2 regions of the Arthrobacter nitrophenolicus genome follow, and region 2 is predicted to be linked to the other one. Evidence: riboswitches for the same ligand, from Rfam matches in the RefSeq annotation. Region 2 holds a riboswitch; the other holds the start of a gene.
What was found. Region 2 has a riboswitch for thiamine pyrophosphate ahead of thiO (glycine oxidase ThiO). Riboswitches for the same ligand answer to the same signal wherever they lie in the genome.
Positions count from the first base shown of each region.

Region 1: it holds a riboswitch for thiamine pyrophosphate, as region 2 does, so the genes downstream of both, ACJJV6_RS06630 (ECF transporter S component) here and thiO (glycine oxidase ThiO) in region 2, are expected to answer to the same signal.

Region 1 is NZ_CP174504.1:1,403,191-1,410,956, forward strand. Features, by position in the region: gene ACJJV6_RS06620 (energy-coupling factor transporter transmembrane component T family protein) at 1-126, opposite strand, end outside; gene ACJJV6_RS06625 (ABC transporter ATP-binding protein) at 158-1,711, opposite strand; gene ACJJV6_RS06630 (ECF transporter S component) at 1,711-2,334, opposite strand; TPP riboswitch at 2,393-2,529, opposite strand; gene ACJJV6_RS06635 (heme-degrading domain-containing protein) at 2,610-3,161, shown strand; gene ACJJV6_RS06640 (hypothetical protein) at 3,158-3,364, shown strand; gene ACJJV6_RS06645 (DUF4383 domain-containing protein) at 3,476-3,934, shown strand; gene ACJJV6_RS06650 (iron-containing redox enzyme family protein) at 3,996-5,051, shown strand; gene ACJJV6_RS06655 (CDGSH iron-sulfur domain-containing protein) at 5,078-5,290, shown strand; partial or broken gene ACJJV6_RS06660 (hypothetical protein) at 5,358-7,544, shown strand; gene ACJJV6_RS06665 (DUF4235 domain-containing protein) at 7,611-7,766, shown strand, end outside.
Region 2 is NZ_CP174504.1:226,660-234,425, forward strand. Features, by position in the region: gene ACJJV6_RS00995 (glutamyl-tRNA reductase) at 1-587, shown strand, start outside; gene moeB (molybdopterin-synthase adenylyltransferase MoeB) at 658-1,857, opposite strand; gene ACJJV6_RS01005 (TetR/AcrR family transcriptional regulator) at 1,942-2,607, shown strand; gene ACJJV6_RS01010 (DUF3107 domain-containing protein) at 2,670-2,894, shown strand; gene ACJJV6_RS01015 (hypothetical protein) at 2,926-3,228, shown strand; gene ACJJV6_RS01020 (4a-hydroxytetrahydrobiopterin dehydratase) at 3,300-3,638, opposite strand; gene ACJJV6_RS01025 (thiazole synthase) at 3,681-4,496, opposite strand; gene thiS (sulfur carrier protein ThiS) at 4,501-4,737, opposite strand; gene thiO (glycine oxidase ThiO) at 4,734-6,053, opposite strand; TPP riboswitch at 6,046-6,164, opposite strand; gene thiE (thiamine phosphate synthase) at 6,192-6,923, shown strand; gene ACJJV6_RS01045 (RNB domain-containing ribonuclease) at 7,037-7,766, shown strand, end outside.

The DNA.
Region 1 (7,766 bases), 1.2 Mb from region 2:
GGCGGACACCCAGTCGATGGAGAGTGCCAGGACCACAGTGATCAGGATGACGGCGGCCAGCTTGCTGAGCGGGTTGGCGCGGGTCAGCAGGGCGTTGTTGCCGCGCAGGTGCAGTTCCTGCCTCACAGGTCAGCCTTTCTCACAGCGCCACCTTTTCTCACAGGGCCACCTTCTCCGCCGCCGCCAGCTTCAGTTCGGTTCCGCCCAGGGCGGCGGTGAACTCGGCATCGTGGGTCACTGATACCACGGCCGTTCCGGAGTCCAGGAGCTCCGAGAGGAAGGACGCCAGTTCGGCCCAGGTGTTGGCGTCCTGGCCGAACGTGGGCTCGTCCAGGACCAGGACCTGCGGGCTGGCCGCCAGGACGGTGGCCACCGAGAGCCGCCGCTTTTCCCCGCCGGAAAGGGTGTAGGGATTGGCGTCCACCAGCGGCGTGAGCCTCAGCCGTTCCAGCAGCTCGTCAACGCGGTCCTCGCCATGTCCCAGGTGGCGCGGGCCAAACAGCAGTTCATCGCGCACCCTGCCGGTGACGAACTGGTGCTCCGGTTCCTGGAACACCGTACCGATCCGCTCGATCAGCTGCTCGGCCTTCCAGCGGAAGGGGTCGATTCCGGCGTCCCGGCTGAGGTTTGTTGTTGCGGAGATTTTGCCCGTGACCGGCTCCAGCAGGCCCGCGAGGGTCAGGGCAAAGGTGGACTTTCCGGCGCCGTTGGGCCCGGTGATGGCAAGCGCCTGCCCGGCCCGCACCTGCGCGGTGATGTCTTCCTGCACCGGAACCGGCGGGATTTTCCGGAACCCGCTGCGGCGCGGGCGTTCCCGGGACACAGCCGTTTTTTCCGCTGCCAGCAGCAGGTCTCCGGCGCCCGGCCGGGCGTCGCCCGCGCGGGGACGGGTGGCCGGAACGTAGCCGGGCACCCATACGCCGGCGGCCGCCAGCATGGTGCGGGCCTCGTCCAGGACCCGGTCCGGCGGACCGTCGAGGAGGACAGCGGGGTCGGCGGCAGAGCCCGGCCGCAGGACTACGATCCGGTCCACCAGGTCCTTCCATACCGACACCCGGTGCTCCACCACCACCAGCGTGGCCCCGGTTTTGTCCAGGCAGCGTGCCACGGCGTCCCGGACCTCCAGCACACCTGCCGGGTCAAGGTTGGCCGTGGGTTCGTCCAGCAGGATCAGCCCGGGCCGCATCGCCAGGATGCCTGCCAGCGCAAGCCGCTGTTTCTGCCCGCCGGACAGCGCCGACGTCGGATGGTCCAGCGGCAGGTGGGACAGCCCGACGTCGGCAAGCGCCTCGTGCACGCGAGTCCAGATGGCGTCGCGGGGCACGGCGAGGTTCTCGGCGCCGAAGGCGACGTCGTCCCCGACCCTGGAGAGGACCACCTGGGTTTCGGGGTCCTGCTGCATCAGGCCGGCACGGCCGCGCTGGCCGCGGGGGGACCCGCCGTCGACCAGGAGCGAACCGGACTCGTCGGAATCGCCGGCCTCGCCGTCGTCGTTCACGTCGCCCAGGACCCCCGCGAGGGCATGCAGGAGCGTGGACTTGCCTGCGCCCGAGGGTCCGAGCAGCAGGACGCGCTCCCCCGGCAGAATGTCCAGGTCAAGGGCGTGGACGGCGGGCTTGGCGCGCCCGGCGTGCCGCCAGCCCCAGCCACGCGCCGTGACTGCGGCCGGCCGCACCGCCCCGGCCGCGCCGTGGTGGTTGGGTGCCTGCATCAGGAGAAGACGGGCTCCGTTGCCGCCTTGCGGGAAGCGAAGGAGCTCAGGACGCCGGTCCTGGCCAGGCCGCGGGTGGCGATCCAGGACAGGGCACCGGCGATGATCGCGCCGGAGATGGCGGTAAAGATGATGTAGGCCAGCTTGTCGCCGCCGGCGTACGCGATGTTCCATCCCCACGGGGCGAAGGAGTCGTTCAGGCCGCAGAACAGGCCTGCGGCAGCACCTGCCAGCAGCGCCACCGGCAGGTTGAACTTCTTGTAGACAAAGATCGCGAAGATGATTTCGGCGCCAAGGCCCTGGACGAAGCCGGAGAACAGCACGGACGCGCCGTACTGCGAGCCCATAAGGAGCTCACCGGTGGCTGCGACCGTCTCGCAGAACAGGGCTGCGCCGGGCTTGCGGATGATCAGCATGCCCAGCACGGCCGGGATCATCCAGCCGCCGGCGATCAGGCCGGTCAGGGGCGGGTAGACGGCGTTCATGGGGCCGGACACCGCGGCCGCGCCCTGGGACCAGGCCCAGAAGATGACGCCGCCGGCGATGGCGATCAGGGCCGCCACCACGATGTCCACGACGCGCCAGGACTTGCTGGTGGTCTTCTTGATTGCTGCAGTGCTCATGGAATCCTCCTGGGAAACAGGAGGGGAAAGCACGGCAGTCGGCACTTCGCCGCTGCCGGACTTCGAGAACTCGACTCCCTTGCGCCGGTACTAACCGGATCAGGTTCGAGGGTCTGCGGCTGTCCGCACTCTCAGCGCCCACCTGCGGTTCCCGGCCTTGCCAGGTCCGACGGCGGCGCTCCCCTGTCGTTATGTGTTGCTTGCTTGGATGATGCGTTGGATTGCCCTGTTGGGCGTGGTCCAGTTTACACCTGGACAGGGGTAGATTGTGGGCCATGACCGCCAATGAGCCGCATGTGACCGAGTTCGACCCGGACTCCGAGGACGCCCAGCCGGAGGGATCCCTGCAGGCCCTCATCGGCCGCATCGAGGGTGAAATCCACGAACTCCAGTTCCCGGGCTTCTCGATGGATGACGCGCTCAACCTTGGCCTCCTCCTGGTGGAGCTGGGCAAGGAGCGCAGCCTGCCCATCGCGATCGACATCACCAAGGGTGAACAGGTGCTGTTCCATGTGGCACTGCCGGGCGCCACGCCGGACAACGAGCACTGGATCCGGGCGAAGCAACGGACCGCTGCGCGGTACGAGGTGCCCTCCCTGCTGGTAGGGCTTCGCGGGCGCCTGCGCGGAGGCCGGATCGAGGACGAAGGCTGGTTCGACCAGAGCCGCTATGCGGCCCACGGCGGCTCTATCCCCGTTTACGTAACGGGGGTGGGGGCAGTTGCCACCGTCACCGTATCCGGACTGCCGCAGGTGCAGGACCATGACCTGGTGGTGGAGGCCATGCGTGAGGTGTTGCGGTCCGCCGGGGCTGACGGGGCACCATGACCGGCAATCCCGCTGACAACCCCGTCCGGGCGGCGGTGGACAGGGCGGAGGACGAGATGATCTTTATCGGCCCGGACCATCCCTACTATCCCCTGCTGGCCGAGCTGGTGTCCGCCGTCGGCAAGGCATGGCAGCAGGGGTACGACCAGGCCCGCAGCGGCGGGCACCACCCGAACCCCTACACCTGGACCGGACCGGCCTGACGGGAACATCCTGACCGGCCTTAGCTCCGGGCGCGGAAACCAAGCTTGCTTAGCTTTTATTAGTAATCATGCTTACTATGTTGTTTCCACCGCGTACGAGGAGTCCAGGACATGGCAGTCAGCACCCGTCCACCCGGCGTCCGGACCGCACTGCAGTGGTCCGCGCTGGGCGTTGCCGGCGTCTTCCTGTTCGCCGGCACCCTTGGGTTCGTTCCGGGCATTACCAGCAACTATGGCTCCCTTGGCTTCGCCGGACCCGGCTCGGGGGCCCTGCTGCTGGGCATATTCCAGGTGTCCGTCCTCCACAACCTTGTCCACCTCCTGTTCGGCGCCGCCGGACTGTTCATGGCACGCACCCACCGGCAGGCCCGGAACTTCCTCACGTACGGCGGCGTCATCTACCTGGTCCTGTGGCTGTACGGCCTGCTCATCGGGGACGAGACCCCCGCCAACTTCATCCCCGAAAACTATGCGGACAACTGGCTCCACCTCATTCTGGGGCTGGCCATGATCGTCATTGCCGTCCTCCTCTCGCCACGGACCACCCCGGCGGGCAGCCGGAAATCCTGACCTGACCCACCTGCCGCCAGCGCAGACGGCACCGCCACAACCCGAAACCAAGGAGCATCCCATGCGAATCCCGGAACCCCGAGGCCCCATCAGCGGCATGCTGCTCGACGTCCTGGCGGGTGCGCCGGCGGGCCCGGCCGAAGCCCTGGCCGGGCTGCGGGAGCTCACCTTGAACCGGCTGGCGGAAACTGCGGACATCATCGGCGACGACGATGCCCAGCTGGCCCTCTTCTGCCTGTACGAACTGCACTACTCCGGCCTCGACGGCGTCACGGACGAGTGGGAATGGGATGCCGGGCTGATCCAGGTCCGTCAGGCCCTGGAAAAGCCGTTTGAGGCGGCCCTTCGCGCGGCAGCCGGCGACGCCGCCGGAGAGCTGGACCTTCCGGCTGCCGCCGACCTCACCAGCGACGCAGTGGCAGATGTGCTGTTCGGCCTTGCCGGCAGGGACACCGGCCCCAGCGTCTCCCGCTATGTGGCCAGGAAGGCCAGCCTTGACCAGCTCAAGGAGTTCCTGATCCATAAGTCCGTGTACCAGCTGAAGGAGGCGGATCCGCACACGTGGGCGATCCCCCGCCTCAGCGGCCGGGCCAAGGCGGCGCTGGTGGAAATCCAGGCGGACGAGTACGGCGGCGGACGTCCGGACCGGATGCACAGCGCCCTGTTCGCCCGGACCATGCGGGGGCTGGGGATGGATGACTCCTACGGCGCGTACGTCGATACCGTTCCGGCGGTTTCCCTGGCGGCCGTCAACCTGATGTCCCTGTGCGGGCTGAACCGGCGCCTCCGCGGCGCCATCATCGGGCACCTGGCCATTTATGAGATGACGTCTTCGCAGCCCAACCGGTTCTACGGCAACGGCTTCCGCCGCCACGGCTTCGATGCCGGCGTCACCCACTACTTCGACGAACATGTGGAAGCCGATGCGGTCCACGAGCAGATCGCGGGCCGCGACCTTGCCGGCGGGCTGGTGGAAGCCGAGCCGGAACTGCTGGATGACGTCCTGTTCGGGGCAACGGCGGTCATGGCCATTGACATCAGGCTTTCCGCCCACCTTCTTGAGTCCTGGGAAAACGGCCGCTCCTCGCTCAGGGCGGCAATGCCCGTGGCAGCATGACCGCCCCTGCAGGCGGAGGAGCCGCCATGGACCAGGACCAGCCCGAGAGTTCCATCGTGGTGTGCCCGGACGGGCCACTCATCGTGCGGGGGGACTTCGAGATCGTCACGCCCTCAGGAGAGCCGGTCCCCCGCGAACGGAAGACGGTGGCCCTGTGCCGGTGCGGGGCTTCAGCGATCAAGCCTTACTGCGACGGCACCCACAAAATGATCAAGTTCCGGACGGACCCACGTGGTTGACACCCACGGGGCAGCGCACAAGGATGGATTCTCGGAAAGCGTTTTCTGATCCGAGGAGCGTGCGCACTTGCACAGCCAACAGGCAGTCATCGACCGCGAAACCCTGGTGCGCCGCCACAACGTGGAGCAGCGCACCATTGATCCCCGCAGCCCCATTTCCGTAGGCAACGGGGAATTCTGCTTCACCATGGACCTGACAGGCCTGCAGTCCCTGCCCGCCCGGTACCCGGTGGCCGCACGGGACGGGCTTCCGCCAGGCACCCTGCTCGGTACCCAGTCGCAGTGGGGCTGGCATTCCATTCCGCCCGGGCAGGACTACACGCTGGCCGGATCCACCGTCCTTTACGATTCGCCCCGGGGCCCGGTGCCGTACGTGGACATGGTGGGCGGCATCGTGGACGGGCGGGACACCGGTGCGTCGGACAGCGAGGCCTGGCTGCGGGCCAACCCGCACCGGCTGGACCTGGGGCGGATCGGCTTCGTCCTGCCGGCGCGCGGAAACCCGGAGCTGGCAGCGGACGACATCTCCAACACCAGCCAGGTCCTTGACCTCTGGACCGGCACGGCCACCAGCAATTTCAGGCTGCAGGGGCATCCGGTGACAGTGTGCACCGCCTGCCACCCCGGCAGGGACGAACTCGGCTTCAAGATCGAATCTGCCGCCCTGCAGCACGGCCTGGCCGTCTCACTGGCCTTCCCGTACGGCTCCGGTGCCTGGCACAACGCTGCCGACTGGTCCCGCCCCGACGCCCACACCACCACGCTGGCGGAGCGGCAGGCTGCCGGCGGCGGGCGGAACTGGGTCATCACCCGGGACCTGGACGGGTCGGCCTACCGGGTGCAGGTCATGGGCAGCGGCATGGAGCTGGAGCAGACCGGCCCGCACACCGTCCTGGTCCGGGCTGCGGCCGGACAGCAGGTCCTGGATTTCAGTGTCCACTTCACCAGCACCGGTACGGGTGACTGCCAGCCCCGCGGCACCGGGGGCATCGGAAGCGCCAGGCGTACCGGAAACACCGGCGGCGGGGATGGCGCACCGCAGAAGTCCGGGGCCGGCACCGCCGTCATCCGGGCCTCCCGCACGGCGTGGCCGGAATTCTGGAAGTCCGGCGCCGCCGTCGAACTTTCCGCACCGGACGATCCACGCGCGGCGGAGATCGAACGCCGGGCGGTCCTTTCCCAGTACCTCACCGCCATCAACTGCTCCGGCTCATTGCCGCCCCAGGAAACAGGACTGGTCTGCAATTCCTGGCGCGGACGATTCCACCTGGAGATGCACTGGTGGCATGCAGCCCACTTCGCGGCCTGGGACCGGACCGAACTCCTGCTGCCCGCGCTGCGCTGGTACGCCTCCATCCTGGAGCCCGCCCGGCAGACAGCGAAGGCCCAGGGGTTCGACGGCGTCCGCTGGCCCAAGCAGGTGGGCCCGGACGGGCGCGAGAGCCCCAGCCCCATCGGCACGTTCCTCATCTGGCAGCAGCCGCACCCCATCCACCTCGCGGAACTGGCGTACCGGGCGGAGCCATCGCGGGACCTGCTGGAGGAGTTCGCGGAGATTGTGTAAGCGCCGAGTTCATGGCCGGCTTCGCGCACCCGACCGCCCGCGGTTATGAGCTGGGCCCGCCCTTGGTGCCCGCCCAGGAGAGCTACGAATCCACCAGGACCACCGCAAGCAACCCCACCTTCGAGCTCGCCTACTGGCAGTGGGCCCTGCGGGTGGCCAACACCTGGCGGGAGCGGCTGGGGCTGCCGCCCCGGAAGAAGTGGGCGGAGGTGGCGGACGGGATGGTGCGCCCCACGGTGGTGGACGGGGTATACGCGGCCATCGGTGTGGAGCCGTACAACCATCCGCACGGACCATCCCTCCATGCTCTACGCGCTGGGGGTGCTGCCGCGGACGGACCTCATCGATCCCGCCATCATGCGCGCAACCCTGGCCAGCGTCCTGGCCGACTGGGACTGGGACAGCACCTGGGGCTGGGACTATCCGGTGATGGCCATGACCGCCGCCAGGCTCGAAGACCCGGAAACCGCCGTCGACGCGCTCCTGCTGGACGCAGCGAAGAACCTGGTGCTGCCCAACGGCCACAACCGGCAGACGGAATCACTGCCGCTGTACCTGCCGGGCAACGGCGGGCTGCTGGCGGCCGTTGCCCTGATGGCTGCCGGCTGGGACGGCGGCCCGGACCGGGATGCGCCCGGTTTTCCGCCGCACTGGACCGTGAACTGGGAAGGCCTGGTGAGGGCGCCCTGACGTGGGGCGGCCACCCTGACGTTAGGCTAGGGGAAGTCCTGATTTCACGACGCTAGGAGGCACGGAATGAACTTCTTCATCAAGCTGCTGGGCACGGGCATCAGCCTGCTGGCCGGATTCGCCGGAACCAAGGCAGTGGACGTGATCTGGGAAAAGACCACGGGCCGGAAGCCGCCCAAGGGCGACAAGGAGGATGTCCCCACCACGCTCCGCACCGCCCTC
Region 2 (7,766 bases):
CGGACGTCATGATCGGCTGCAGCGGTTCGGACACCCGGGTGGAGGCGGACGAGCTCGCCCAGGTCCGCGCCAACTCCCCGCAGCCGCTGATCGCCATCGACCTGGCGCTCACCCACGACTTCGACCCCGCCGTCGGCGAGCTGGACGGCGTCGAACTCCTCACCCTTGAATCCGTCCGCCTCGCCGCACCGCAGGAACAGGCCGAATCGCTGGCGCAGGCAAGCAGCATCGTCAAAGGTGCCGCCACCGCTTTTGAACAGGAACGTGAGGCCCGGTCCGTGGATTCCGCCATTGTTGCCCTTCGCCGCCACACCATGAACGTCCTGGACGCCGAAATGGAAAAAGTCCGGGCCCGGCACGGCTGCACCGCCGCTGCCGAGGAAGTGGAATTCGCACTCCGCCGCATGGTCAAGCAGCTGCTGCACGTCCCTACGGTCCGCGCCAGGGAACTGGCGGCCAACGGCCAGCAGGACGAGTACGTGGCGGCCCTGGAGGCCCTCTACGGCATCACCGTGGAGCAGCCCGCCGCCCGCCCGTCCGCCCAGGCTGAATGCCCGGTGGACCACCGGGGCCTCGAAAGCGCCTGAACCCAACTTGCTCTATCAGATATGGCTCCCAAAACACAGTTTTGGGAGCCATATCTGATAGAGCATCGGGTCAGTAGACCGGCTTGTGGGGTTCCACCTCGCGCACCCACGAGAGGATGCCGCCGTCGAGATGGCTGACCCGCTGGTAGCCCGCCTTCTGCGCCGCTGCCAGGACGTTGGCTGACCGTGTCCCTGCTTTGCAGAGGAACACGATGTCCCGGTCCTGCGGAATCTCCGCCCATGCGTCGCCGGCCAGGATCCGGCCCTGCGGGATCAACACCGCGCCGTCGATCCGGACAATCTCGAATTCACCCGGCTCCCGGACATCCACGAGCTCGAAATCCTTCAGCCCGGCCTTCCGTGACGCCAGCATGGTGGCCAGCTGCGTTGCGGTGACGGTGTGTTCGGTGTCCGACGGCGCTGCAGGGGTGATGCCGCAAAAGGCCTCGTAGTCCGTCAGCTCCGTAATGGGTGCCGCCGCGGGATCCTTGGATACCCGGATCTCCCGCCAGCTGCCGCCCAGGGCGTCGAACAGCGCCACCCGGCCCAGGAGGGAACGTCCGACGCCGGTGATCAGCTTCACTGCCTCAGTCACCATCATCGACCCCACGGCCGCGCACAGCATGCCGAAGACCCCGCCCTCGCCGCAGGAGGGAACAGAGCCGGCGGGCGGCGCTTCGGGGTAGAGATCGCGGTAGGTCGGTCCGTGTTTTTCCCAGAACACGCTGACCTGGCCGTCGAACCGGAAGATGGAGCCCCACACATACGGTTTGCCCAGGATGGCCGCGGCATCGTTGACCAGGTAGCGGGTGGCAAAGTTGTCCGCCCCGTCCAGGATCAGGTCGTAGCCGGAAAACAGGTCCAGGGCGTTGGAGGCGTCCAGGCGGACATCATGGAGGCGGACGTCCACCAGCGGGTTGAGCGCGGCGATGGCGTCCCTGGCGGACTCGATCTTGGGCCTGCCGACGTCCGCCACCCCATGGATGACCTGGCGCTGCAGGTTGCTGAGGTCAACGGCGTCGTCGTCGATGATCCCGATGGTTCCCACACCGGCAGCCGCCAGGTACAGCAGCGCCGGCGATCCCAGGCCCCCCGCGCCGATCACCAGGACCTTCGCGTTCTTGAGCCGCCGCTGCCCGATGGTCCCGATCTCGGGAATGATGAGGTGCCGGGAGTAGCGCTCCACCTCGGCAGGGGTCAGCTCACCCGCCGGTTCCACCAGGGGATCCAGGGAAACAGATGAAACATTTGCGGTGAAAGTCGAAGCCATACTTCAATGTATGCCCCGGGATACCGCCGGGTCATATTACCCCGCAGTAAAGTGGAGCTAACCGCAATGGAAAGAAGGACAACCGTGGTCCCTGAAGCACGGGCTGACCGCCCGCCCGCCGCCGAACAGCAGGCGGCCCCGCGTCCGGCAGGCCAGCGCTCCGCCCGGCTGCCGCGCGACGAGCGCCGCGCCCAACTCCTTTCCGCAGCGCAGGAAGTCTTCGTGGCCAACGGCTATCACGGTGCCGCCATGGACGAGATCGCCGAGACGGCCCACGTCAGCAAACCCGTCCTGTACCAGCACTTCCCGTCCAAGCGGGAACTGTACCTGGCGCTGCTGGAAAGCCACCTGGCGTCCCTCACCGACCTGATGCTGGGTGCGCTGAACTCCACCACGGACAACAAGGAACGCGTGCAGGCCGTGATGCGGGCCTACTTCCGCTTCATCGCCAATGACGATCAGGCCCACCGGCTGGTCTTCGAATCGGACCTCATCAACGATCCGGATGTCAGCTCCAGGCTGGAAACATTCAACCGGACCTTCGCGGATGCCATCGCACGCGTCATTGCCGAGGACACCAAGCTCCCCCATCTCGAAGCCGAGCTCCTGGGCCGGGGACTGGCCGGAATGGCCCAGGTCAGCGCGCGGTACTGGCTCGAAACGGACGGCAACCTGGACCTCGATGTGGCCAGCGACCTCATCTACCGTTTAGCTTGGCGCGGAATCTCTCGCTTCCCCAAAGAGTCCTAGACTACAAATAAGACAACACCTCGTGGAGAAACACGAGTACTTTGACTGGCTGGGAGGCCCCTGTGGAAATTAAGATCGGCGTTCAGAACGTTGGCCGTGAAATTGTGCTGGAATCGACCCAGGACGCCGAGACGGTGGCCAAGGTTGTGGGCGAAGCCATCAATGCCGGCAGCGAGCTGCGGCTGACCGACGACAAGGGACGCCTGATCATTGTTCCCGGAAATGCCCTCGGCTATGTGGAAATCGGCGCCGAAGAGGTCCGCCGCGTAGGGTTCGGCCAGTTCTAGCCCCGGCACCGCGAACGTTCCTAGGAGATCCATGCTTTCCCTGACCATCGTTGTGCTCGCAGCGGTTGCCGCAGGCTTCATCGTCTGGGCGAATGACAGGCGGCATGCCAAGTACGGCGCCGCCCTGCCCGCCGGCGTTGCCGTCGTTGCCGGGGCCCTGACCTGGATCATCCTGATGGCGGCAGGCTTTGGGTACCGCCCGGGCCTGACGTGGCTTCCGTGGGTACTGCCCATCGTGCTGGGAACTGCGGCCGCCGTGGCCGCCGTCCTTTACCTGGGCCGCAGCCGGGCCCGCCAGGACACGCAGCGCCTCACTGCCATCCTTCGCCGCTAGCAGAGGAACAACCCGCAAACGCGCGTGGCCGCCGCCCTCCGGGGCGGCGGCCACCTTCGCTTAACGGATGACTAGTTTCCGGACGGGTAGCGCGAGGGTTCCGCATTCGCCCCGACGGCGGCCGCAGCCTCGCTCGCTCCTGCCGCGGCGGCGAGGTCCCGTTCTGTCACCTGCCCGCCTGCGTCGTGCGACGAGTAGCGGATGAAGACGCGGTTGTAGCGCCAGTCCAGGTCCGGGTGGTGGTTCTGTTCCTCAGCAAGGCGTCCGACGGCGGCAATCAGCTCGAGTGCGGCAGCCGCCGTCGGCGTCTTGAAGACGGTGACCAGGCCGCCGTCGTGGTACCGCCAGCCGGGCAGCCCTGCCAGGGCCTGGTCGATCTGTTCCCGGGGAAGGGCATCTTTGCCGGCCACTGCTACTCCTTGGTCCAGGGGCATCAACCGGCGTGTGCCGGGCTAGAGGAACTCGGCCCGGCCTTCCATTGCCGACGATGCCAGCGCGTGTTCGCGGCGGGGAATGCGGCCCGCCGCTTTCGCCAGCCTACCGGCGATGACGGCGTGTTTGAATGCCTCCCCCATCAGGGCCGGGTTCTGTGCGCGGGTCACCGCCGTGGCCAGCAGCACGGCATCGCAGCCGAGCTCCATGGCAAGGGCAGCGTCGGAGGCCGTACCGATCCCGGCATCCAGGACCACCGGGACCGAGGCGCGGGAGACGATGAGCTCAATGTTGTGCGGGTTCAGGATTCCCAGCCCCGTGCCGATGGGAGCCCCCAGCGGCATCACGGCGGTGGCGCCGAGGTTCTCCAGCCGCAGCGCCAGGACGGGGTCGTCGTTGGTGTACGCAAACACCTTGAAGCCGCGGTTGACCAGCTGTTCGGTGGCCTCCACCAGCTCGACGGCGTCGGGAAGGAGCGTGTGTTCGTCGGCAATGACTTCGAGCTTCACCCAGTCCGTTTCCAGCGCTTCGCGGGCGAGTTCGGCGGTGAGGACGGCGTCCCGGGCGGTGAAGCATCCGGCGGTGTTCGGCAGGACCCGGATGCCGTGGTCCACCAGGAGCTGAAACAGCGAGCCCGTTTCCGCAGTGGAGTAGCGCCGCATCGCCACGGTGGTCAGGGACGTGCCGGAGGCGAGGAGCGCCGCGCCAAGCCCGTCCAGGCTCGGGGCGCCGCCGGTTCCCATGATGAGCCGGGACGCCAGGGGGACGCCGTCGATGACCAGGACATCATCCAGGCCGGGTGCAGCCGTGGAGGTCAGGGTGGTGGATTCCGTCATGGTGTCAGCCTCCCTGCACTGCCGTGACAAGCTCGACGTCGTCACCGTCGGCGAGCGCCGTTGAGAACCATTGGCTCCGGGGAACCACCTGTGCGTTGTGCGCCACGGCGACGCCCAGCCTGTTCCCGTCGTTGGCCTGGCCGTCAGCCCCCACGGTGCGGCCGGTGACCTGGCTGACGAGCGTGGTGATGGACGCCCCCTCAGCCACCGTATGGTGGTTTCCGTTCAGGGTGATGTTCATGCTGTCTCCTTGATGTTGACGCTTGCAGCGGAGGATTCGCGGCCGGAGAAGCGGCCAGGGTTGAACGGCTCCCAGCGGGGGTCCGTTGTGCCGTCCATCAGGTCCCGGCAGATGGCACCGGCTGCGGGTGACAGGAGGACGCCGTGCCGGAAGAATCCGGTGGCGATGACCAGGCCCGCGATGTGCCCGCCCGGGATGGAGCCTGGAGCGGCGGGCACCCTGCCCAGGAGCGGGGCGTTGTCCGGGGTCGCCGGCCGGGCCCGCGCCGTACACTCCAGCAATTCCAGCTCGGCGACGGCGGGGACCAGGACCTGCGCGTCCCGGAGGAGCTGGTGGACACCGCCGGCGGATACCGTTCCGGCAGCGGACCGGGCAGCTTGTGGGGCTGCAACGCCCCTGGCGGGGGCATCCTCACGCTGGGTGGCTCCGATCACCACCGTCCCGTCCTCCCGGGGGACGATGTACACGGGTACACCGCGGACCAGTCCGCGTACGGTGGCCGTGACCAGCGGCTGGAGGTGCTGCGGTACGGCGAGCCGGAGGATGTCCCCGTGCACCGGCCGCAGCGGCAGGTGCAGGCCCTCAGGCAGGTCCGCCAGCGCAGCGGCATCCAGTCCGTTGGCCACCACGGTTTCTCCGGCCAGGACTGTACCGCCGCCGGCAAGCCGGACTCCCGCAACAGTGCCATCAGCCCACAGCAGTCCAACGGCCCTGTCCGGCACGGCATACCCATCCACTGCACCCGCAGCTGCGCGGCCGCTGCGGGCAGTTTCCCCCGCCAGGGCGTTGCGAAGGCAGGACACCAGGCGCCTGGGATCCACCTGGTGGTCGGCGGGGGTGTCAAGTGCGCAGGCGATGGCGGGGCTCAGCAACGGTTCCCGCCGCCGCGCCTCGCGGACGGTCAAAGGCTCAACAGCCAGGCCGTTGGCCTGCTGGACCGCGCGCAAATCCATCAAGGCCCGGCGGTCGGCGGCGTCGGCACCCACGGCGAGGGTCGGCGTCGTCAGGTATCCGGTCCTTTCGCCGGACGCAGCGGCCAGGTCGGCGATAAAACCGGGCCACCGGGCCGAGGATGCGAGCATCAGGTCGAGGAGGTCCTCTTCCTGGTAGTGCAGCTCGCTCACCGGCGCCAGCATCCCTGCGGCGGCCCAGCTGGCGCCGCTGCCGGGTGCGTCATCGATCAGCGCGACGCTGCGGCCCGAGCGCAGTGCCTCCCAGGCGATCACGTGGCCCACAACTCCGCCGCCAATGACCGCGACGTCGGCCCTGGCGGTGCCGTTGGTGGGTTGCGGGGGTGCCGTGTTGGGGGTGCCCATGTGTCTCCTTCCCTACGCCGGCATTACCCGGATCAGGTCAAGCGGTCGGCTCTGACGCCCTCTCAGCCCGGCGCTTTATGACAGCTGCCGCAGGCTCCCGCAGTACGAGGCAAGTGTAGAGGAACTAGGCTTGCAGCCATGAATGTGTCCCACTCCCCTGCCGCTGCCGGCGCCTCCGCAACCGATGCCTTCACCACCGCCGGGGGAACCGCCGGGCTCAAGACTGCCCGCCTCTACCTCTGTACTGACGCCCGCCGTGACCGCGGCGACTTCGCGGAGTTCGTGGATGCCGCGTTCGCCGGCGGAGTGGATATCATCCAGCTCCGCGACAAGGCCATCGAGGCTGCCGAGGAACTGGAACTGCTGGCCGTCCTGAAGGAAGCCGCGCAGCGCCATGGCAGGCTGTGGGCAGTGAACGACCGCGCCGACATCGCCGTGTTGTCCGGCGCTCCGGTGTTCCACATCGGCCAAAAGGACCTCCCCCTGCCCGCGGCCCGCACCTTGCTGAACGGCAACGCCGCCATTGGACTCTCCAGCCACACTCCGGACCAGGTGGATGCGGCCCTCGTTGCCACGGCCGGACCTGCCGGGCTGGACTACTTCTGCGTGGGGCCGGTCTGGGCCACCCCCACCAAACCGGGTCGGGCCGCCGTGGGACCCGACCTGGTGAAATACGCTGCGGCAGCCACCGCCAAAGCCGCTAACGAGGTGCCGTGGTTCGCCATCGGCGGCATCGACCACTCCAACGTCAGCGAGGTGGTGGCAGCGGGAGCCCGGAGGATTGTGGTGGTGCGGGCCATCACCGAAGCGGCGGACCCCGCCGCAGCGGCGGCCTCACTCCTGGCCGCTCTGGATGCTGCCGGCTCCTGAACTGGCGGGTCCTGAACTGGCGGGTCCTGAACTGTCCGCGGGGCAACACGGCCCTGCCGTCCATCCCGCCGATGGCCTGCATAATCGGCGGTCTTCGGGCTAGGCTGATTTTCGTGTCACACCATCGGCTGGCTCCCAACGTCCACGAGCACAACAATGCGCTGGAAGAGGCCCTGGGCGCGCTGCGGAGCGAGCTCGAGCTTCCCGGGCCGTACCCCGAGCATGCGGTCCGTGACGCCGAGGCGGCCGTGGCTGCGCTGGAGCTTCCGTCCCATGACCTGACCGGCGTCGATTTCGTCACCATCGATCCGGCATCGTCTACGGATTTGGACCAGGCGTTGTTCATAGAGGCCGACGGCGGCGGCTACCACGTGCTGTACGCCATCGCCGACGTTCCGGCGTTCGTGAAGCCGGGCGGACCGCTGGACCAGGAAACGCGCCGCCGCGGGCAGACCTTCTATGCCCCCGACGGCCGGATTCCGCTGCATCCGGAGGTCATCAGCGAAGGGGCAGGGAGCCTGCTGCCCGGCCAGGAGTGCCCGGCCTTCGTCTGGGACTTCCGCCTGGACGGCAACGCCGATGTCACCTCGGCCTCCGTCAGGCGGGCACGGATGCGCAGCCGCGCCAAGCTGAGCTACAGAGGCGCGCAGGCCCAACTGGACGCAGGCGGCGCATCCCCAGTCCTGCAGCTGCTGAAAGAGGTTGGGCTCAAGCGCGTGGAGCTGGAACGTGCCCGTGACGGCGCCAGCCTGAACATGCCGGAGCAGGAGATCGTCCAGCTCCCCGACGGTGGCTACCGCATCGCTGCCGCGCCGCAGCTGCCCGTGGAGGACTGGAACGCGC